Regions from separate parts of the Rhizobium sp. C104 genome, predicted to be linked through region 3. Evidence: riboswitches for the same ligand, from Rfam matches in the RefSeq annotation. Region 3 holds a riboswitch; each other region holds the start of a gene.
What was found. Region 3 has a riboswitch for thiamine pyrophosphate ahead of thiC (phosphomethylpyrimidine synthase ThiC). Riboswitches for the same ligand answer to the same signal wherever they lie in the genome.

Region 1 (7,750 bases), on a different replicon from region 3:
TGCCACCCAGAAGCCCGGCGCGATACGCGCCGCCCTGCGGATCGTGTAATGGCGGAGGCTCGGCATCTCGCCGCCGCCGTCGAGCGCGCGCCAGAAGGGATGAGAAAGAAGAAAGCCGCTGAGCACGAAGAAGATGGCAACGCCGAAATTGCCGAAGCGGAGGATCTGCGCAGTCGTTCCCAGTTCGTCGGGAATTCTGCGCATATCCAGCCGGAGCGCGAGATGGTGGGCAAGCACCAGCAGACAAGCCGTCGCGCGCAGAAAGTCCGCTCCGGCCAATCTCTCCTGTTGTCGCATCTGTCCCTCGCCTTATAGCTCAAGACTTTGCCGCGGAACGCCGCGGCGGGCAAGGCCAGGGCTGGACTCAGGCCAGCAGGTCGTTGGTATAATAGGTGGAAAAGTCCGGCTTCTCCTTGAGTGCGGCGCCATTCGCATCGACCAGAATGCCGTTCTCGACCAGGAAGCCGCCGATAGCATCGGCCTTGGCCGGATCGAGGGTGCCGATCACACCGGCCTGGGATTTCAGGAAGTGTCCTTCGATCAATGCCTTTTGCGAAGCTTTCACCAATTCGGCGTTCATCAGCGCGCCGTTGCTCTCCGCTATCAGCAGCGCGCAGGCTTCGTCGGGATGATCAACGGAATAGGCATAACCCTTTCGCGTCGCCTGAATGAAAGCGCGGGCATTTTCCCGATTGGCCGAAAGATAGGTGTCGCTGGAGACGATGACCGTGGTTTGCTCGTCGGGAATGCCGTAGTCGGAATAGTGGAAGCGGGCGATCTTCCGGTTTTCCAGTTCGGCGGCGACGCCTTCCCAGGTATAGATCTCCAGGGTGAAATCGATCGAGCCATTGTCCAGCGCTTCATAGGCGGAGGTGCCGAGCGTGACGGTCTTGACCTCGCCTTTGCCGCCATCGTTGCGGATCATCGCGGAGATCAGCGCGCTCTCCCAGGTGCCGCCGAATCCGCCATAGGTCTTGCCGTCGAGATCCCTTGGGCTCTTGATGTCGTCGCGTCCGCCCTTGAAGATCAGGCGTGCTGTTTCAGTCTGGACGACGCCGTAGACCATCTTCACGTCACCGCCGGCGGCGCGCTGCGTGATGGCCTCGATCTCGCTGCTGATCCCGAAGTCGGCGACGCCGTTCGATACCAGCGTTCCGGCACTCGTATCGGCATAGGGTAGAATGTCGACATCGAGGCCCGCGGCGGCATAAAAACCCTTCGCCTTGGCGACATAGATGCCGATATGGTTGGTGTTGGGCGTCCAGTCGAGTGCGATGCGAGCCTTTGCGGGCGCCGACTGGGCGAAGGCCGGGCGGCCGACAAGGCCTGCCGCGATGGCGGCGAAAATCGTCTGGCGACGGGTGAGAAGCAGCATGATGACCTCCTCAGGTCTCTAGAGCATGGTGCCGAAAGTGTGCGCGGTTTTCGGCGTCATGATCTAACTCTTTAGTTCAGAACAGGATGCAGATTTCAGGCCGACCGGCCTAAGATCATCCTGTTCCAGCGGATGAAGCAGGGTCTGCAGGATTTCGGTTTCGATCGCCTGGGCCGCCGGCGAGCCGAGATCGGCAAGGCTTCTGGGGCGGGGCAGGGGAACGCGGAATTCTCGAATGATGCGCGCCGGGCGGGCCGAAAGCACATAGATGCGGTCGGAGAGGAACACCGCCTCGCGGACATCATGGGTGATCAGCAGCGCCGTCCAGCGGTGTTCGGTCCACATGCCCTGCAGCCACTCCTGGATCTGCGTGCGCGTCAGCGCGTCGAGCGCGCCGAAAGGCTCGTCGAGCAGCAGCATGTCCTGGGTCTGGACGACGGTGCGCAGCAGAGCGGCGCGCTGGCGCATGCCGCCCGATAGTTCGGACGGATAATGGTGTTCGAAGCCGGCAAGGCCGAAGCGCTCGAACAAAGGCGCCACAGCGGCGCGGGCCGCGCGGCGGCTCTTGCCTTTTACCTCGAGGCCGAGGGCCGCATTGTCGATGATCCGGCGCCAGGGCATCAGCGCATCACGCTGCGGCATGAAGGCGAAGGAATGCGGCGCTTCCTCAAGCGGCGCGCCATTGAAAAGCACCGAGCCGGAATCGGGTCGAAGCGACTGCGTCAGCAATCGCAGCACCGTCGATTTTCCCGAGCCGGACGGGCCGACGATCGAAACGAACTCGCCGTTCCCGACGCCGAGCGAAATATCGCCCAGTACCTGCATGCCGTCGAAAGATTTCGCGATATTGCGCAGTTCGACCATTTTGTCGCTCATCGGCGCCGCTCCCCGGATGGCTGCCAGGGCATAAGGAGGCGCTCTATCAAGAGTGTTAGGCCGAACAGGCAAAGGGTCAGCACGGCGCTGACGACGACGGCGGCGAGCACGAGATCGGGACGGAAATTGTTCTTGGCGTTGAGGATATAGATGCCGAGGCCGCTTGCGGCGCCGGCATATTCGGCAAAGATCGCGCCGACGACGGCATAGGTGATCGAGATCCTCAGGCCGGCGAAGAAATAGGGCAGCGCCGAGGGAAGCCGTGCCAGGCGGAAAATGCGCCAGCGGTCTCGTCTTCATCGAATGCAGCAATTCGGCGATGTCGCGGTCGGTCGATTCATAGCCTTGCAGCAGGGCGACGAGCAGCGGAAAGAAGGTGACGAGCGCCACCAGCAGGATCTTCGGCAAAAGGCCGAAACCGAACCATAAGACGACGAGCGGCGCAATCGCCACCAGCGGCAGGGTCTGGCTGGCGATGAAGATCGGCAGCAATGCCCGGCGCATGAATGGCATGAAATCCATGAGGATCGAAGAGGTGAAGGCGAAGGCAAGCGACAGCGCGAAACCGCCGAGCGTCGCACCAAGCGTCGGCCAGGTGTTTGATATCAGCGCCTCACGGTTCAGCCAGCCCTGGATAACGATGCGCGAAGGCGCCGGCAGAATGGAAGGCTTGATGCCGGAAAGATCGACATAGAGTTCCCATGCCGCCAAAAAGGCGCAGCCCGCGAGCAAGGCGGGGAACCCCCGATAGAGAGCGGCGCGGAGCGCGGAAAGGTGCGAACCCGATGGTTGCGGCGATGTCATCAGCGTTTGATTTCGGTCTCGATGCCTAGCCGGCCGCGATAGGGATCGAGCGTTTTGACGGCATCGCGAATGATGCCGACGACATTGCCGGACATCGGATAAAGTGACACTTCTGCGCCTGAGAACATCTGAACCTCGCTCCGCTGGCATTACCCAGATCAGCTTTAAAGGGTCCAGAGGCTAGCGCCTCATATCTCAGCCCCGGCAATACGGAGCTCCCCTGTTATTTCGTCGGAAACTATCACCCGTGTTTTCTTCCCGCAACCGCAAATTTGGGAACCCGTCCGCACGGTCGGAAAAGCTCTGTTGTGAGGGAAACACCCGAGCGGGATCCCGCTCGGGTGTTCCTCGGTGGGCCCGTACCTGCCGGGAACGGGACCGCAGCTTGCTGCCTCTGGCGGCAATATCGGCGTAAGGGGTGCCAGCGCCCTTATCGGAGTAAGAGCGGGAGCGCCCGATCGGGCTTTACGATCGCAGAAGCAAAGGGTATAAGACCTCAACCAATATTGAGGTCAAGAGGCGATGGATGGTATTTCGGCAGCGCCGCTCGGAAAGCTCCTGACTGTCGGCGAAGTGGCGGAACGCAGCGGCCTTGCCGTCTCGGCGCTGCATTTTTACGAGACCAAGGGTTTGATCTCGAGCATCCGCTCCCGCGGCAATCAGCGCCGCTACGGGCGCGATGTGCTTCGCCGCCTCGGCATCATCAAGGTGGCACAGCGTGTCGGCATTCCGCTTTCGGAAATCCAGGCGGCGTTCCAGTCCCTGCCGCAGGGGCGCACGCCGACCGTCGCCGATTGGCAGACGCTGTCGGCGCGATGGAAGGACGATCTCGACGCACGAATCAATCGGCTCAGTCTGCTGCGCGACCGCCTGACCGGCTGCATCGGCTGCGGCTGCCTGTCGATCGAAAGCTGTCCGTTGCGCAATCCCTGTGACCGGCTCGGCAGGGAAGGGCCGGGTGCGCGGCTTCTGGAGACCGAAAACGAGCTCGTTGTTTAGTCCTGGATCTCCCCGGAAAGATCGATGCCTGCCTTTCTTTCGGTCGGTGTGCTCATATGTTAAGGGCAGGTGACGCATCCGAGGAGGACGGCTTCGTGTTTCATCCCAGACTGTTTGAAAATCGTAATGTCGTCGTCACCGGCGCCGGCCGCGGCATCGGCCTCGAAGTCGCTCGGCAGTTTCTGGATTGCGGCGCGAAAGTGATCGTCCATACCGGGCGCAAGCCGGGGCGGGACCTGCCGGATTTCCTGCTGACGGCTGAATCGGAAAGACGGGCGCTGCTGCTGCATGCCGATTTCTCTGCCGCCGGCGGTGCGGTGCAATTTGCCGACGATGTTCTGGCTTTCTTCGACAGGGTGCATGTGCTCGTCAACAATGCCGGCACCATGCTCGGCCGTTTTCCCGCTGCGACGCTGACCGATGCCGAATATGAAGCGGTCATACGGCTGAACCAGACCTCGGTAGTGGCGCTGACGCGCGCATTGCTGCCGGCATTGAAGGCGGCCGAGGGTGCTGCCGTCGTCAACACCGTTTCGATCTCGGCGCTCACCGGTGGCAGCCCCGGCTCGTCGATCTATTCGGCCTCGAAAGCCTTCGTTGCGACCTATTCCAAGGCGCTTGCCCGCGAGCTTGCCCCGGATGGCATCCGCGTCAACTGCGTCTCGCCGGGAACGATCGAGACGGATTTCCACGAGCGCTATTCCTCCAGAGAAAAGCTGGAGCAGACCCGGAAATCCATCCCCCTGCAGCGGCTTGGCACGGCAGAGGATTGCGCTCCCGCCTATCTGTTCCTGGCGGCTCCCTTACTCTCGGGATACATTACCGGCCAGGTGATCGAGATCAACGGCGGACAGCTTATCTGCTGATTTACTTGGACCTTTTTTGGCATTTCATCACTATTGACCAATTCGTTTGTGCGAATATGCTATTGTTCTGATCTACCAAATCGCCTCCCTTCCGAGATATCGAATGCCGTTGCCTAAACCGGAGCCGGGGATGACCGGCCAGGACTTGCACATACTCGCCGGAAAAGCCCATGAAGCGAGCGATCTGCTGAAGGCTTTGGCGCATCACACCCGATTGCTGATCCTCTGCATCCTGGCAAAAGAGGAGCGGACGGTCGGTGAAATCGAGAATATTCTCGGCATTCAGCAGGCGATGGTTTCGCAGCAGCTTGCGCGTTTGAGGCTCGAAGGCCTAGTCAATACGCGCCGCCAAGGCAGGCTGGTTTATTACAGTATCGGCAATGTCAGCGTGCTTGCCTTCCTCGAATCTCTGTTCGATCTTTTTCCCGCTGCGGAAAACTGTTAAAGCGCGTCGCCTTAACTTGATTCATTCCCTTGCGGAGCACGGTTGCTGTGTCGAAGATGAGGCCGGACGCGAAATGTCGCGGGAGCCCGGATGATCGACAAGCTGGAATTCTTCATCGCCCTAGCCAATGAAAAGCATTTCGGCCGCGCTGCGGAGGAGTGCGGGATTTCGCAGCCGACGCTTTCGGCCGCGATCCGGCAGCTCGAGGATCAGCTCGGGGTCATGCTGGTGCAGCGCGGTTCGCGTTTTCAAGGGCTGACGCCGGAGGGGCAGCGCGTGCTGGAATGGGCCCGGCGCATCGTCGGCGACGCGCGCACCATGCGCGAGGAAATGCGCGCCGCCCGCCGCGGCCTTTCCGGCCACATTCGCCTTGCCGCCATTCCGACGGCGCTCGCCATGCTTTCGCGCATTACCACGCCTTTTCAGGAACGGCATCCCGGCGTCACCTTCTCGATCGTCTCGCGCAATTCGCTGCAGGTGCTGAGCATGCTCGAAAACCTCGAAATCGATGCGGGCATCACCTATCTCGAAAACGAGCCGCTCGGCCGTGTCACCAGCGTTCCGCTCTATGCCGAGCGCTATCATCTGATCACGGCTGCGGGCAGCCCGCTCTCCGATCGCGACAATGTGACATGGAAAGAGGTCGGCGATCTTCGGCTTTGTCTATTGACCGCCGACATGCAGAACCGCCGAATCATCAATCGGCACCTGACGGAAGCCGGTGCCACGGTGCATCCGACGCTCGAATCCAACTCGATGATCGTGCTGTTCTCGCATGTTCGAACCGGCCGCTGGGCGAGCATCATGCCGCGCAATGTCGCCAAGTCTTTTGGTTTCCCGGTGGAAATCCGGATGATTCCGATCGTCGAGCCGGAGGCCCATCATCTCGTCGGCCTTGTCGCGCCCTATCGCGAGCCCTTCACGCCGCTGGTCTCTGCCTTGCTGCATGAAGCGCGGGTGCTCGTGCGAGATGAAGAACTCTGATAGAAAAAAACTATCGTTCCACAGGATAGCTTTATTGATCCCTGGCGGCTTCCCTGAGATGCTTGCGGCGGATGGTGCTCGGCTGGAGGGGCCGCCATTCCGCAACGAGCAAGCCGTCGGGAGGGCTACCTTATGACCATTTATATCGCCGAAGGCGATATTGCCGCGCGCACTCGTGCGATCATTGCCGATCTTCGCTTCCTCGAAGGGCCGCTGCTTCCCATTCTACACGAGGTTCAGGACGAATTCGGTTATATCCCGCAGGAAGCCGTGCCCGTGATCGCGGAGGAACTGAACCTCTCCCGTTCCGAGGTGCATGGCGTCGTGACTTTCTATCATGATTACCGCGACCACCCCGCCGGCCGGCATGTGCTGAAGCTCTGTCGCGCCGAGGCCTGTCAGTCGATGGGCGGCGATGCGCTGGCCGAGCGCGTCAAGACGCTGCTTGGCATCGATTTTCATCAAACGATGCTCGACGGCAGCGTGACGCTGGAGCCGGTCTACTGTCTCGGGTTCTGCGCCTGCGCGCCATCGGCGATGCTCGATGGCGAGGTCTATGGCCGGGTTGACGATCAGCTGGCGGCGGAACTCGTTGCGGAGGCACGCCGATGAGCATCAAGATTTATGTTCCGCGAGATGCCGCCGCGCTGGCGCTCGGCGCCGAAAAGGTGGCAAAGGCGATTGCCCAGGAGATCGCCGCCCGCGGCCTCGGTGCCGAGATCGTGCGCAACGGCTCGCGCGGAATGTTCTGGCTGGAACCGCTTGTCGAGGTCGAGGTCGCCGGCAAACGCATCGGTTACGGACCGGTGAAAGCAAAGGATGTGCCTGCATTGTTCGACGCCGGGATGATGACCGGCGGCGATCACCCGCTCTGTCTCGGGGAGGTTGAAGACCTCCCGTTCCTGAAGGAACAGACCCGCCTAACATTCGCCCGCTGCGGCATCACCGATCCACTGTCGTTGGCCGACTACGAATCGCATGGCGGCCTGGCCGGCCTTCGCCGGGCCGTTTCGATGACATCCGCCGAAGTCGTCAAGGAAGTCACCGATTCCGGCCTGCGCGGACGCGGCGGCGCCGGCTTTCCCACTGGGATCAAGTGGAAGACTGTTCTCGATGCCCCGGGGGACCGCAAATATATCGTCTGCAATGCCGATGAGGGTGACAGCGGCACCTTTGCCGACCGGATGATCATGGAGGGTGATCCCTTCGTGCTGATCGAGGGCATGGCGATAGCCGGCCTCGCCACCGGAGCGACCAAAGGCTACGTCTACACCCGTTCTGAATATCCTCATGCCATCGCAGTGATGACCGAAGCCGTCGGCATCGCGCGTCAGGCCGGGATACTCGGCCCGTCGGTGCTCGGCTCGGGCCGCGCCTTCGATATCGAGGTGCGCACCGGCG
Region 2 (7,750 bases), on a different replicon from region 3:
TCGCGGTGTACCAGTTCGCCGTTCACCGCGGTTGCGAGCCACCCGCCTTCGTAGTCCAGAGCGAGAAGCAGATCTGCGAGCGTCGCGGCCGCGACCTGTTGTTCCTCGCCATTGATGATGAAGGTCATGGCGCCCTCCTTTCCGTTTGTTCTGTTAGAAGAAGCCGCGCCACCTCTCCGGCCATGGCCGGCGCCAGCAAAAAGCCATGGCGATAGAGGCCGTTGACATGGAGGGTGTGTTTCTCCTGCGTCACGCGCGGTAGATTATCGGGATAAGCGGGCCGCACGCCTGCGCCTGTTTCCGTGACGCGTGCCTCGCCGAAGGCGGGATGCATCGCATAGGCAGCATTCAGCAACTCCATCAGCGAACGCGCGGTAATCGGCCCCGCATCGTCACTTTCGATCATCGTCGCACCGACCATGAAGCAGTTCTTTTCGCGCGGCACGATATAGATCGGGTGGCGCGGATGCAGCAGGCGGACGGGGCGAGAAAGGCTGACCTCGCGCGTTTCGACGCAGAGCATCTCGCCTCGAACACCACGCAATTCGGGCAGTTGGCCAATCTGGGCGGCACCGGTGCAGTCGATCACCCGGTCATAATGGGCAACGTTCGCATTGCCCGTGACGCCGAACACGAGAAGCACGCGGGCGTTCTCCAGTCCTGCCGCAAGTCCCGAGAGCGCCTGCCGTGGATCGAGGTGCGCTTCCTGCCGGAAGAACAACGCCCTGCGGAAGCGGCCGGCGAGATCAGGCTCCAGAGCTGCGATCGCCGCCTCGTCCAGCCATTCCCATCCGCTTGTGCGGCGGGAAAAGCGGTCCAGCTCGGCGGTATCTCGCCCACCCGCGACCACCAGCGTTCCTCGGCGTTTGACGTGGCCGGGCAATGCTGCCTCCCACCAATCGGCGGCATTACGACCGAGCGTCAGCACCGGTTCCTCCGCACTTTCCCGTTCGCACCACGGGGCGAGCATGCCGCCGGCAAGGCCGGAGGCGCCGCCCCCGACCTTGTCGGCCAGCTCCGTAAGGGTGACGCGGAAGCCTTGGCGATAAAGCTGCCAGGCCACGGTGAGGCCGGCAACGCCGGCCCCCTTGACAAGAACGCGCATGGTCATCCTCCAATCGGTATTTTAGCGGCCTCTACGACCGACATGTAAAGTTCGCCGCCCTGTCGGTATTTCGCCGCCATCGCGTCCAGCCCCTCCTTCTGCGCCTCGGCGCGGATGTTGTGCGATATGCGCATCGAGCAGAAATGCGCCACCTTGTGCGCTTCCTTCGGCAAGGTCTCGTCACGGTAGCTGCGGGCGGTGTCGGGATGGGAGGAATCATAGACGACGAAAGGCGGCTCGCCGGCGGTCGGATGGACGCTGATTCCGCGCATCGGCACGCGGACATGACTGTGGATAACTCCCGGTATGGATCTTCCGCGACACTGGCAGCGGGCCGGTGGTGACGGTTGGGGTGAAGTTTTTTGCGGCAATGTCATAGTTTGAGGCTCCAAATTGAAAGTTGGAGACCCAGTCAGCCGGAATGATGAAAAGACGCCGGCATGGATTCCACGCGTGAATCCGAAGCCTTGGAGCGCTTGCACCGTCCCTACGCCAGTATGAACTGGATCAGGTTCAACGGGTCACTGCGCCACAACAAGCAACACCTTATTGTTCAGCAGTATCTCAGCCCCTTGCCGGGCCCCCCTGGTGAATGCCGCCATGAAAGACCGGAGCTGCCCTTCTGTCAAGCAAGGCCTAATGCATATTTTTCTTGCTCGTCAAGCATGACGGCTTCCCGTCTAAAATCGCCGTTGAAACCGGAAGTCTCCGTGCCTCCGCTAATTGCATTTCACAAGCGCGATATGCGCGCCGCAATAGGAACCTAACTGGCGGATATTCGCCACCTCCACCGAGGCGAGAAATGCCGGGCCCGCCCGTTCCTTAAGACAGGTTCCTTCGGCCCGCGAAGGTGCTTAGCTTTGTCGATTGCGCAGGCTCTCAGTGCGCGAGCGCTTCCGCCACCCGAATCCCACCGGCTGGATCCGAATCGACCCCACAAGCAGCGCGATCACGCCGTCCCCGACGATCCATTATGCGATCTTCGTCCAAAACGTGAGCTCCATAGCAACAAGCCGGAGCGCTGGCCTCGAAATCGCGCCGTGCCACGACGTAGGAACGTCCTGAGCGGAAGCGGATGTCGACTGTCCTCTAGAGCCAATATCGGTTTCTCGGGGGAAGCTTCATGCGGTCGAGGCCTCATTTTTTTGGATATGGTACGCGCGTTGTACTATCGTGGCGGGAAATCCGGAGAGGGGCATGCAATATGGCCAAAGGTTGGTGCTGTGAGCAGCACCTCGGCTGATCATCGGGGCTGCCGCAGTAGGCGCTTCGGGCGGTATAGCCATTGCAGACTTCGAAATTCCTGAACTGCTAATCGCCGCGCTGTTTGAGGGCGTTATCATTGGCATGGCCGTTGAGCAGTTCCTAGCTACGATGAGCAAACAGGCTTGGCGGGAGAAAAACAGATGGCGCTCGGAGGAAACGCGCTGGAATGAGCGTGCCGTACTCGGACCCTGGCTTAAGACACCAGCTGCGGAGCCATTACGGCCGGTCGACGCCGCGGATCAACTCCGTATCGTGATGCGCTCGAAGTTCACCATCCAGCCATTGCTGAACAAGAGGGGAGCCCGGGTAGGTTTCGCATTCGTAACGTGAGCACTAATTTCAAGCTGAGGCTGAACATCAATGATCAAGCGATGACGCGGAACGTTGCATCAGGACAGTGGTTACGCTGGTTCGCTGCCAAGGCGGTTGGTTCATCTGCTGGTTCTTAGCTCTCTACCGGTCGACTTTCTCCGCTGCTTCAAGCGAAAATTCGGCGCGCAATACCGCCTTCTGTGCTCGCGAAAAATCGGCGGCGGCTTGTTCTGCCCGCTCTTGCGCGGCGCACCGGGCGTCTTTGCGCTGCGCAAGCGATCGGCCGGCATCGGCTTCATGGCTGCGCAATACGGATTGTCGCATCAACGCGTCCTGAAGCTTGGCGGCGGAGATAACGCCGCTCTTGCGCAATTCGTCGACGATAGGATTGCCTGCGGCCCGGCTTGCTGCCATGTCGAGCGCTTCGGAGGCTTTCGCTTCCCGCTCCCGCGCGTTTTCGGCGTCCGCCCGCGCCTCGGAGAGGCTGCGGGAAAGATTGTCCGCCCGCAGGCTGCGGATCTCCAGTAACTGCCTGAGAGACTTCAGCGCCTTCATATCAGCCGCTCAGGCACCGTTGTTCGTCGTCAGGATTTCCAGCTGGCCGCCCTTGATGACCTTGATGCTGTCGGCTTCCTGCCGGCTCAGCACGTCTTCGACGGCCTTGGTGAAGACGGAGGGGCCGCGCACCAGCACCAAGCCGCTGGCGGGATCTTCACGCAGTGCATCGTCCGGCAGTAGCGGGAACAGCGCGCGAATGGCGTTTTGCTCGGTCTTCCAGCTGCGGTCGCCGCGATCGAGGACAACGGTGGAGACCTCCTGCTTAGGCGCGATGATGATGCGGCTGCCGTCATAGGCGACGAAGAGATTGCTGGCATCGCCAAGCTTGACGAAGGCCTTGGCTCCGCTTTCTCGGACGGACCAGTGCTCGACCTTGCCGCTCAGCGTCCCGACTGTCGTGACCGGGATGCCAGACATGAAGGACAGCGTCTGGACGACATCGCCAAGCGGCAGGGAGACGACATCCAGGCGCACCTCCCGCTCGCCGGCGCCGGCTGATGGAGGAAAGGAGACCAGCAGTCCGATAGCGGCCATGTAAACAAAACGCGCAAACATCTGAGTTTACCTCACGATCCGGATGCCGCCCGACAACTAATGAACGAAGGAAATCAGGGGGCTGCGAAATCCAGTCTGTTAATAATTATCTGATCTACTGTTGCAGATCATCGGTCCGCTGGGAACAGGACGGATATCCATTTCGCGCAATTGTTGTACATATCGCGAATTAATAACTTTTTAACATAAGCTGTTGAATTCGATCCGGAATTCTGCAAGATTTTGGCCGCCAAAACCATGCAAGGAGTTCAAGACATGGCTACCAGCACTAGTACTTCGACACTCGATGCGGGTATCGGCTCGGCGATTTCCGCCTTCAAGTCGGCCCAGAACGAAGCGACCGCGCAGAGCCTGCAGGTTGCAACTGAAATCACCAAGATCAACGGCGTCGCAAACGCCATCAAGAAGATCGGCCCAGGCTGATTGAAACAATGGCGCGACGGGTTCGCCCGTCTCGCTTCCCCGCTCTCGAAGACAATAAAAGCCGCTCGACGGACGGTTCGGGAACAAGATGGCTATGAATCTAGATCCCTCTTCGCCGACATTCAGAGGTAACGCCGGCAACGCTGCGTCAGGCCGCGGCGGACCGGTCTTGCGTATCACGCGCGCCGGGCGCAGCTCCATTCTGCCGTTGACGGCGGAGCGGCAGGTTGTCGGCGGCAGCGCCGATTGCGACCTGATCATCCTCGGCGCCAAACCGGAACCCGCCTTTGCCATCAGTCTGCAGCGCTCCCGCGGCTCCGACGCGGTGTCGTTTACCGCGCTGCGGGATGACGTGGTGATCGATGGTCATTCCATCCCGCGTGATCGAACGATGAGCCTTACAAAGAGGCAGACCATCTCCTTCGACGGCACGGCCTGCGAACTCGAAGGTCTCGGCGCCGGGCGCGGGCGGTTCGCGCCACGCCGGATTGCGGCTGCCGGCCTTCTCGGGCTGGCGGCGATGCTTTTGCTGGTCGGCCTTTACAACAGCGACGCGCCGGCTCACGAAGGCCCGCCCGTCAGGGTTTCCGCCGCACCCGAACCGGCGCCGTCATCGGCGGCGATCGCTGCCGAAATCCGCCAGGCCATTCGTATGGCTCAGATTCCCCAAGATCTTAGCATCGTCGCCACCGCCGACGAAATTCGCATCGGCGAAGGATCGCGACCTCTCGGCCTGCCTGACAAGACGAAGCTGCGTAGCATCATCGCCTCGATGAGCCGGCGCGGTGGTTCCGTTTCCATCGTCGATCTCACCGCCCTCTCTTCCGGTCTCGACGGCTTCGTCGCCGCCGCCGGCTATACGCCAGTCAGGTTCATCATCGGCTCCGACGGCCGCCGCTACGAGGAAGGCGATGTCGTTGCGAGCGGCTGGCGGATCAAGGAGATCGGCAACGACCAGATGATCGTTTCCCGCGACAGTGAGGACGATACGGTCAATTTCGCCTCCGCCGGCAGTGCCGAGCCGAAGCTCGCCGAAATTTCCAGCAGCGAACAAGAATAGGCGATGGCGTCGGAAGCCGGATCATGAAGGTAAGGTCATCCGCCATCGCCATGCTTGCGCGGCGCACCGATATGCTGCTTGCGGTGTTTTTCGCCTCCGTCGTGACGATGATGGTGCTGCCGCTTCCGACAATCGTTCTGGACGTGCTGATCGCCTTCAATCTCTCCTTCGCTTTCGTGGTGCTGATCACCACGACCTATCTGAAGAGCGTGCTTGAAATCTCGACCTTTCCCGCGGTCATTCTGATCGGCACGCTGTTCCGCCTGGCCTTGACGATTTCCTCGACGCGGCTCGTGCTGGCGGATGCCGATGCCGGCGAGATCATCATGGCCTTCGGCGATTTCGTCGTTGCGGGAAATGTCGTCGTCGGCCTGATCATTTTTCTGATCGTGGCGCTGGTGCAGTTCATCGTGGTGACGAAGGGCGCCGAGCGTATCGCAGAGGTCGGCGCGCGTTTCACGCTCGATGCCATGCCGGGCAAGCAGCTCGCCATCGACAGCGACCTGCGCAACGGCCATATCACCACGGAAGCTGCGCAAAAGCGCCGGTCGCGTCTCGAACAGGAGAGCCAGTTCTTCGGCGCGATGGACGGCGCCATGCGCTTCGTCAAGGGCGATGCGGTCGCAGGATTGGTGATCGTCGCCGTCAATCTCATAGGCGGCCTGGCGATCGGTATCTTCCAGAAGGGGCTGAGCTTCGCCGAGGCTGCCCATCTCTATACGCTGCTGTCGATCGGCGACGGTCTGGTGTCGCAGATTCCGTCGATTCTGATGGCAGTCTCGGCCGGTATCGTCGTGACCCGCGTGTCCGATGACGGCAACGGCAGTCTCGGCAGCGATATCGGCCGCGAACTCTTCCGGGAGCCCCGCGCATTGGCGATTGCGGCGGCGCTGACGATCTGCGCGGGCTTCGTCCCGGGATTTCCGACGAGCGTGCTCGCCGCGATCGGCCTGTGTCTGGCGGGCCTAGCCTTCATGATTCATCGCCGGCGCGCGGGCCCTGCCGCGGCCGGATCGGCGAATGCCGTGGAAAGCGCCAATTCCTATCCGCTCGACAGGGCGAAATATGGCGATCCCGTCATCGCCACCGTCGCGGTGGAAACGCTGGCGCGGCTTGAGGCGATGCGGCTCGGCGAAATGCTGGACGCGCGGATTCGCCTGGCGGCGCGCGCCGTCGGCGTCTCCGTGACGGTGCCGACGTTCAACGCCGATCCCCGCATGGCCGAGGATCTGATCCATCTTCAGGTGGAAAATGTGCCCGCCGGCCTCGTCAACTGCGGTCCTGAACGGACGGCCGAACAGATTGCCGACGACATCGTGCGCATCGTCCGCCGCCATATCGGCGCCCTGTTCAGCGTCGACGACGCGGCACAATGGCTGGGGAGCCTCGAACCGCGTCTCGGCAAACTGGCGATCGACGTCGCCACCCAGGTGCCGCTGATGCTGACGGTCGCGGTCGTCAGGCGCCTGCTGGATTCCGGCGTGACGCTTTCCCAGCCGCGCGGACTGCTGGAAGTGATGCTGCACGCCGGCACCGATCACGCACCGGATGCCGTGGCCGAAATGGCGCGCGCCGCGCTGGTCAAGCAGATCGCCTTCGGGCTTCTCGACCGGCGCGGATTGCTGCCGGCGCTGGTGCTTCCGGCCGAATGGGACCACTTCATCCGGTCCTATGATGCCGCTGGAGCGACCGAGAAGATCGAGATAGCCGAAAGACTGCGCCTGCTGGCCGAAAAAGCCAGGCAGGCTCTCGAGGACACCAACGAGCGGGGTTACGATCCCGTCATCATCGTGCCGGGCGAATGGCGCCTGCTCACCCAGACGCTGATGATCCACCACAACTGCCGCATTCCGGTGCTGGCGGCGGCGGAGATCGACAGGGATATAACGATCGAAACCGTCGGAGAGATCGGGCAAATCCGGAACGCTGCCGGCTCCAAACAGAGGCCAGGCTCATAGAGCAGGTGAAGTAGACGAGACCAACTGGGGTGAATGCAATGTGTGGCGTAGATGGACAAAGGCCCATCGACTTCGACAGAACGTCCCGTTTCGACCTCGAGTCCGGTTGCCTTGGCGGCAGCAATAGGGCCGACACGGATTTCACCGCCATCCGAACCCGCAAGGTTTCGCCCTTCGAAGATTTCTCCGGCAACCCGCCGTTGCTAACTTCCTATGTGCCGAAGTCGCGGGAAACGTCGGAAAACGGCACTGAGTCCGACCCCAAGGATGTGCTGCGCAAGCACATCAACTGGCAGTCAGACTCCAAGAAGGTGGATCCATCCGACGAAAAACAGGCCACGACGGAAAAGCCCGACCTCTCGAAAGAGGGCAGCGTCATCGTGGTCAATGAGCCGATCGTCGTAGATGGAGGCGTGTTCGACGGCAAGGGGGCGACCTATACGGCCTCGTCCAAGCTCGGCAATGGCGGCCAGTCCGAAACCCAATCGCCGCTGTTCATTTTCAAGAACGGCG
Region 3 (7,750 bases):
AGAGCCCGAGCGAGCGCCAGCCGAGCCAATTGGGCGTAAAATTGAACCAGGGGACCAGATTGCCGCGCATGACATCGGCAGCCGTTTTGAACGAGGTCGAAACCGTCCAGAACAGCGGGAAGATGCAGACACACGCCCAGGTGACGAGCAGCCCGTAGACGGCCAGGCGCATCGCCCACCAGCGAATGCGCTGAGCTCGCCCGTATTTTTCGAAATCGATGCGAACCATCAGAGCCTTCCTGTCATCCGCTTCACGATACGGTCTGCGATCTTCATCAGCATTGTCATCCCGAAGACGATGATCACCAGATAGACGAGCGCGAGCAAGGTACCGTACCCGACATTCGACCGGTCGCGGTATTCACGATAGATGAAACTGGTAACGGAGTCGGTCGCGCCGCCCGGGCCTCCCGACGTCACCGTGATGATGATGTCGGCGAGCTTGAGCTTGAAGATCACGCGGATCATCACCGCCGTCACCGAAACCGGCAGCATGAGCGGGAAAGTGACCTTCCAGAAGCGCTGCCATTTGGTAGCCCCATCGACTTCGGCCGCCTCCAGCACCTCCCTGGACAAGCCCTGCAATCCGGCAAGCAGCATGATCATCATGAAGGGAATGAAGGTCCAGGCATCCATGATCATGATCGACAGCTTCGCCGTCAGCGGATCGCCGAAGAAGGACGGGTTTTCCCAGCCGAGCCAGCGGGCGAAGCGCGCGATCGGGCCGAAACGGGTCTCCAGCATCGATTTGCCGACCATCCAGCTCACCGCGACCGGCGACAGCATCAAAGGGATGAGGAAGGTGACCCGCCAGAATTTTCGGGCGATAATTTCCTGGTTGAGGAGCAGCGCCAACCCGAACGCGATTGCATATTCGACCACGATCGCCAGGCAGTAAAGGACCATGTTCAGCAGGGCATTGGCATAGAACGGATCGGCGATCATCCGGCGCACATTGTCGAGCCCATTGAAGCGCCGACCGGTCGAGGAGGCGAGGTTCCAATCGGAAAAGCCGATCCAGAGCGCGAAGAGCAGCGGGAAGACCACCATCGACACGACGAAAAGCGCGGCAGGCAGAACAAAAAGCGCCTTCTTGCCCGGCTCGCCGTAGATGACGACGCGCGTGACGCAAAGAACGGCGGCCCAGAGAAAATAGGCATAAAGAACCGGCCGCCAGTTCGCAAAACCCCACCCGGTCCAGCCGAGTTCATGCGCCCCCTGCAAGACAAAGGATGTTATGAACCATATGGCGCTCAGCCATAGAGCCGTGCGGCCCCAGAAACGACGGCTCGCGGAAATGGAGCTGGCTTCGACCGTGTGGAGCAGGTCGCCTTCGACTGTCGACATGATTTTCCTCGCCCGGACGGAATGGGCGCCGGCGAACCGCTTCCGGTCCGCCGGCGTATTGGTGTCAAACGATCAGAGCCCGAGGCTCGCCCGATAGAGTCTCAGCTGGCTGTCGCGGCCGATCTGGTCGGTGATCTTTTCCCAGGCGGCCGCAATCGCATCCGCGGTCTCCTGCGCCGACTTGTACTGTCCGGCAAAGCCCTTAGCCAATTCGTCCTCGGCGACGGAATAATATTGGAAGATACCGGGAATGCGCGGTTCGATGGCGGCGTTCGGGTGGTTGTAGCTGTCCGCGTTCGAACCCAGGTAGTCCTCGATATAGGCGCGGTCGTAACCTGCCTTTTCCCATTCGTCGTAGTTGAAGTTGGACTGGCGGTAAGGCTGGAAACCGGAGGGATAGGCCGACGTCCACAAGGACAGATCCTTGCCGCCAAGATGGGCGGCGGCGGACCAGGCCGCCTTTCGCTTCTTCTCGTCGCCGGAGACCTGCTTGGTGACATAGATGCCCCAGCCGAGATAGGCCATATTGGGCGCTTCGTTATACTTGTCTTCCCACTGCCCGGTCTTACGGTTGTAAACCCGGTTGGAGCCGCGGTTGATGCCGAAGCCGACCACATCGCCGACGACCGACGAGTCCGAAGTGCGCGCGCCGGACCCGACGTCGCCCCACCACATCAGCATGGCGCCGGTGCCCGCCAGGAACTGCGAGAAGGCCGTGGTGCCGGGGTCGGCATTGATCTGATCGGCCGGATAGGCCTTGGCCGCGATCAGATCCAGGACGTCCTGGATCGCCTGGACCCATGCGGGGTTATTGACCAGCGGCTTCATGTTTTCGGGATCGAACAGCCAGGCCGGATCGCCGGGATATTTGGCATAGGCCGTCGCGCGGTTCTCGATGAAATAGAAGCCGAAACCACCCCAGCCCTTCAGCGGATCGAGATAGCCATAGGCCGGCTGGCCGGTCAGAGGATCGGTCTTGCCGATCAGCGCCTTCGAGGCCGCGTTGACCTCCTGCCAGGTCTTCGGCGGCTCAGCCATGCCGCTGATGGAGCCCTCTCCGAAGTAATCCTTGCGATAGGCGAAGGTGTGGCAGTCGCCGTCGATCGTGACGCGATAGGTCTTGCCGCCCCAGGTGCCGACCGGCGGCTTCAGGTAACTCACCAGGTCGTCGGCCTCGATCTGCTTTGCAGCCCAGTCCGGCATCTCGTCCAGCAGTCCGCGTCCGGCAGTATCGCCTTCGAACGGAGCGCCCATTTCCAGAATGTCGAAATCGACCGTGCCGGTCGCGATCGACTGCTGAAGGCGGGCATTGTAGTCGGCTTGCGCAAGGTCGATCCAGTTGATCTTGGCGCCGGTATAAGCCTCCCAGGGCTTCAGGAAGCCGCGGAACAGGAAGTTGTGCAGGTTTTGATTGTTGAGCCCCATGAAGGTCAGCTCGACACCGGCAAATTCGCCCTGCTTGACGTTGGCCTTGGTCGGACCGAGGCAGAGTTCGCCGACCTTCTGCCAGTCCGCATCCGTCGGCGAGCCCTTGCCGACGCCCGGGATCTGCAGGATCTGGGCGCGCAGATCGTCGGCGGCGGCAATCGCCATGCCGGGAATTCCGCCCATCGCGCCCGATAGACCGAGCAGAGCCGCAGCACTCGCAGTTCCGCGCAGGACGTCGCGGCGACTTGCCTGACGGCGCATCAATGCATCGTATATTTCGACTTTCATACTTTCCTCCTCCACGTTTTTGCGCTGCCGCCAGCCCGTCTTTCCGGATTGGCTCCGGTCCGATTTTCGCACTGGTCTCATGCAGAACTATCTGGTAAACAAAAAAATGAAACGTTTCATATTGATGTTCGAAACCGCTCCTCTCGGCCTCGCCAGCGAGAATTAGACGGCAAGCGGCAAAAGTCAACATGAAATGAAACGTTTCATGGAGGAGGTCTGACAGCATGTACGAGCAGCGGCAGGGTGCGTTTCGCCAAGCCTCATGCCTTGGATTTTGTCGAGAGATGCATATCTCCCGGAACCGCCGGGGGAGCTGGAAAGCGAGTGGGGAGGCACATGGCTGAGGTCAATATTTCGGAGGCGCGCAAGGCCTATGGCGCCGTAAATATCCTGCATGGCGTTGATATCGACATTCGCGACGGCGAATTTGTGGTGCTCGTCGGCCCGTCCGGTTGCGGCAAATCGACATTGCTGCGCATGGTCGCGGGGCTCGAAAGCATCACCGGCGGCACCATCTCGATCGGCGGAAAGGTCGTCAACAATCTGCCGCCGAAGGATCGCGACATCGCCATGGTCTTTCAGAGCTATGCGCTCTATCCGCACAAAACCGTTGCCGAAAACATGGTCTTTGCGCTCCGTCTGCAGAAACAGCCTGCCGATATCATCAAGCAGCGGCTGCAGGCGGCGGCCGAAACGCTTGACCTCGTGCCCTATCTCGACCGCTATCCGCGCCAGCTTTCGGGCGGCCAGCGCCAGCGCGTGGCGATGGGACGCGCCATTGTCCGGTCACCGCAGGTTTTCCTGTTCGACGAGCCCTTGTCGAACCTCGACGCCAAGCTGCGCGTGCAGATGCGCAAGGAGATCAAGGAACTGCACCAGCGATTGAGAACCACGACGATCTATGTCACCCACGATCAGGTCGAAGCGATGACCATGGCCGACAAGATCGTGGTCATGCAGGGCGGCAAGGTCGAACAGATTGGCACGCCGCTGGAACTCTACGATCGTCCCCGCAATACATTCGTTGCGGCCTTTATCGGCTCACCGTCGATGAATCTGCTGAAAGGCCGCTACAAGGCCGATGGTGCGATCTTCGTCACCGAGACCGGCGACGAGATCGCGCTCGGTTTTAACCCGCAGGCGTCCGAAGGGCAGGCCGTGCTTCTCGGCGTGCGGCCCGAGCACCTGTCGCTCAGCCCAAGCGGCCTCGACACGACCGTCAGCGTCACCGAACCTACCGGCCATGAGACGATGGTTTTCCTGCGCTACGGGACCGGCGAGCTTGTCGCGGTGCTGTCCGACCGTCACGAGTTTAAACCGGGGCAGGTCGCGACGATCGCTGCTCGGCCAGGAAAGCTTCATCTTTTCGATGCGGCATCCGGCAAGACATTACGACCGGATTGAGCGGTATCGCTTCAAAAGCCGCCGAGATAGGTTCAAAGTGAAGATCGGGCTGACGGACCTCGAATTCTTCCGCTCGGCCTCGGCTATGGCTGGCCACCGCAGACGCGGCCGCTACGCACTCGATTTGGAGTAGAGACCAAGGTTGTTGCCGAGGGCGAACCCGCAACCCTGATAAAATTTCGACAACGCCCCTTCTCGCTGTGAGACCAACCAGACGCTGCTGCATCCCTCGGCCTTTGCTGTTTCGAAAACTGCTGATAGCAGCGCAGTCCCTATTCCCGCACCTTGGGCTTCAGGCAGCACCGACAACTCGTCAAGATAAACGACCGGACCGGCATGGCGCCGCTGTCGTATGCCCAACGCGATCCCCAGCACCTTGCCTCCGTCAAAGGCCGCAAGCGCAATGGATTTCGGCGTTCCAAGCACGGTGTTTACATTTTCAGCCGCCGCTTCAAGCGACCAATTCTCGTTCCACGGAGGTCCCGAATAGGCGCTGACCAGCACAGTGGCGGCGTCATTGAGATGTTCTAGCGTAAGACGTTTAATCCGAAACGACATAAATCCACCTGACGTTGAGTGAATTGACATTTGCCGCAGTTCGATCCGTAACGCAACAGGCTCCGAGCCGGACGATCTACGGAAACGACAAAGCTGTAAGCTTGACACAACCAGCGACCGCGCTTTACGACTGTCGGTATTCACCAGGGGGGTCCCGCAAGGGGCTGAGATACTGCTGGACAATGAGGCTTTGCCTGTTGTGGCGCAGTGACCCGTTGAACCTGATCCAGTTCATACTGGCGTAGGGACGGTGCAAGCGCTCGAAGGCTTTGGATTCACGCGTGGAATCCGTGCCGGTGTCTTTCCATCATTCCGGCTGATTGACTGGGTCTCCAACTTACAACTTGGAGCCTCAAACCATGACCATTGCCGCAAAGAACCTCACCCTGACCGTCACCACCGGCCCGTTGCCGGCATCGCGGAAGATCCATATTCCAGGAGATATTCATGGCGATATCCGCGTGCCGATGCGCGAAATCAGTGTCCATCCGACTGCCGGCGAGCCGCCTGTCATCGTCTATGATTCCTCCGGCCCCTACACGATCGAAGGTGCGGAGATCCGCATCGAGCAGGGCCTGTCTCCACTGCGCCGCGACTGGGTGCTGGCCCGCGGCGACGTCGAAGCCTATGACGGCCGCCATGTCCGCCCCGAGGACAACGGCTTTGTCAGCGGCGACCGGCTGACGCCGGAATTTCCGGGGCGGCGCCGGCCGCTGCGCGCCAAGGACGGCAAAGCCGTCACCCAGCTCGCCTACGCACGGGCCGGCATCATTACGCCGGAGATGGAGTTCGTCGCCATTCGCGAGAATCTCGGCCGCAAGGCCAAGGCTGAAGTGCTGGTGCGTGACGGCGAGAGCTTCGGCGCCGATATTCCCGATCATGTGACGCCGGAATTCGTCCGCCGGGAAGTCGCCGCCGGCCGGGCGATCATCCCCGCCAACATCAACCACCCCGAAAGCGAACCGATGATCATCGGCCGCAATTTTCTGGTGAAGATCAACGCCAATATCGGCAACTCCGCCGTCACCTCGTCGATGGCTGAAGAAGTCGAGAAGATGGTCTGGGCCGCCCGCTGGGGCGCCGATACGGTCATGGATCTGTCGACCGGGCGCAACATCCACAATATCCGCGAATGGATCATCCGCAATTCGCCGCTGCCGATCGGCACGGTGCCGCTTTATCAGGCGCTGGAGAAGGTCGGCGGCATCGCCGAGGATCTTAGCTGGGAAATCTATCGCGATACGCTGATCGAGCAGGCCGAACAGGGCGTTGACTATTTCACCATCCATGCCGGCGTGCGGCTGCGTTACATTCCGCTCACCGTCAACCGCGTCACCGGCATCGTCTCGCGTGGTGGCTCGATCATGGCCAAGTGGTGTCTGCATCATCACCGCGAAAACTTCCTCTACGAGCATTTCGAGGAGATCTGCGAGATTTGCCGGGCCTATGACGTCTCCTTCTCGCTCGGCGACGGCCTTCGCCCCGGCTCGATCGCCGATGCCAATGATGCGGCCCAATTTGCCGAACTCGAGACGCTCGGCGAACTGACGAAGATCGCCTGGGCCAGGGATTGCCAGGTGATGATCGAGGGGCCCGGCCATGTGCCGATGCACAAGATCAAGGAAAACATGGACAAGCAACTCGCCGTCTGCGGCGAGGCGCCCTTCTACACGCTGGGGCCGCTGACCACCGATATCGCCCCCGGCTACGACCACATCACCTCCGGCATCGGCGCGGCGATGATCGGCTGGTTCGGCACGGCCATGCTCTGCTACGTCACCCCGAAGGAGCATCTCGGCCTGCCCGACCGCAGCGACGTCAAGACCGGCGTCATCACCTATAAGATCGCCGCCCATGCGGCCGACCTTGCCAAGGGCCATCCCGCGGCGCGCCTTCGCGACGATGCGCTGTCGCGGGCACGTTTCGAATTCCGCTGGGAAGACCAGTTCAACCTCTCCCTCGACCCGGAGACGGCCCGCTCCTTCCACGATGAGACGCTTCCGAAGGAAGCGCACAAGGTGGCGCATTTCTGTTCGATGTGCGGCCCGAAATTCTGCTCGATGCGCATATCGCATGACATCCGCGCTGAAGCGCAGAAGGAGGGGCTGGACGCGATGGCGGCGAAATACCGGGAGGGCGGCGATCTCTATATGCCGATCGAGACCTCCGCGCACGGGGCGGACTGACATGCGCGTGCTTGTCAAAGGCGCCGGCGTCGCCGGCCTCACCGTCGCCCGCGAGCTGCATGCCCGCGGTGCCGATGTCACGGTCTTCGACCCGCATCCGAATTTCGCCCATGCCGCGTCCTGGCTCGCCGGCGGCATGCTGGCGCCCTGGTGCGAGCGGGAAAGCGCCGATGAGGCAGTGCTGACGCGCGGCCTCGATGCCGCCGATCGCTGGGAAGCGATCCTGCCCGGCAAGGTCGTCCGCAACGGCACGCTGGTCGTTGCCTCGACGCGCGACCATGGCGAGCTGAAGCGATTTGCCAGCCGCACGACCGGTTATCAATGGGTTGAAGAGGACGATATCGCCGCCCTGGAGCCCATGCTCGCCGCCCGTTTCAGGCACGGTCTGTTCTTCCCCGGTGAGGCGCATCTGAACCCTCGCCAGGCGCTGCACGGGCTGAAAGAGCAACTGACGGCAAACGGCGTCACCTTTACCGGCGTAGATGTGAGCGATGACGATTTCTCCGATATCGTCGACTGCACAGGTGCCGCCCGCATCG

Region 1: another riboswitch for thiamine pyrophosphate. It lies ahead of MF410_RS36645 (HMP/thiamine-binding protein); the one in region 3 lies ahead of thiC (phosphomethylpyrimidine synthase ThiC).
Region 2: another riboswitch for thiamine pyrophosphate. It lies ahead of MF410_RS32420 (phosphomethylpyrimidine synthase ThiC); the one in region 3 lies ahead of thiC (phosphomethylpyrimidine synthase ThiC).

Annotation. Positions count from the first base shown of each region.
Region 1 is NZ_CP092348.1:4,002,685-4,010,434, forward strand. Features, by position in the region: gene MF410_RS20860 (acyltransferase) at 1-297, opposite strand, end outside; gene MF410_RS20865 (ABC transporter substrate-binding protein) at 365-1,375, opposite strand; gene MF410_RS20870 (ABC transporter ATP-binding protein) at 1,439-2,251, opposite strand; partial or broken gene MF410_RS20875 (ABC transporter permease) at 2,248-3,055, opposite strand; partial or broken gene MF410_RS36645 (HMP/thiamine-binding protein) at 3,067-3,183, opposite strand; TPP riboswitch at 3,174-3,287, opposite strand; gene soxR (redox-sensitive transcriptional activator SoxR) at 3,578-4,054, shown strand; gene MF410_RS20885 (SDR family oxidoreductase) at 4,150-4,920, shown strand; gene MF410_RS20890 (metalloregulator ArsR/SmtB family transcription factor) at 5,024-5,365, shown strand; gene MF410_RS20895 (LysR family transcriptional regulator) at 5,456-6,349, shown strand; gene MF410_RS20900 (formate dehydrogenase subunit gamma) at 6,482-6,961, shown strand; partial or broken gene MF410_RS20905 (NADH-quinone oxidoreductase subunit NuoF) at 6,958-7,750, shown strand, end outside.
Region 2 is NZ_CP092353.1:57,343-65,092, reverse strand. Features, by position in the region: gene thiS (sulfur carrier protein ThiS) at 1-128, opposite strand, end outside; gene thiO (glycine oxidase ThiO) at 125-1,105, opposite strand; partial or broken gene MF410_RS32420 (phosphomethylpyrimidine synthase ThiC) at 1,108-1,311, opposite strand; TPP riboswitch at 1,572-1,702, opposite strand; gene MF410_RS32415 (hypothetical protein) at 2,825-3,238, opposite strand; gene MF410_RS32410 (hypothetical protein) at 3,248-3,796, opposite strand; gene MF410_RS32405 (hypothetical protein) at 4,052-4,219, shown strand; gene MF410_RS32400 (hypothetical protein) at 4,389-5,279, shown strand; gene MF410_RS32395 (flagellar biosynthesis protein FlhA) at 5,303-7,237, shown strand; gene MF410_RS32390 (pectate lyase) at 7,276-7,750, shown strand, end outside.
Region 3 is NZ_CP092349.1:124,322-132,071, forward strand. Features, by position in the region: gene MF410_RS23895 (carbohydrate ABC transporter permease) at 1-229, opposite strand, end outside; gene MF410_RS23900 (sugar ABC transporter permease) at 229-1,347, opposite strand; gene MF410_RS23905 (extracellular solute-binding protein) at 1,420-3,063, opposite strand; gene ugpC (sn-glycerol-3-phosphate ABC transporter ATP-binding protein UgpC) at 3,400-4,467, shown strand; gene MF410_RS23915 (GNAT family N-acetyltransferase) at 4,579-5,025, opposite strand; TPP riboswitch at 5,161-5,291, shown strand; gene thiC (phosphomethylpyrimidine synthase ThiC) at 5,385-7,211, shown strand; gene thiO (glycine oxidase ThiO) at 7,213-7,750, shown strand, end outside.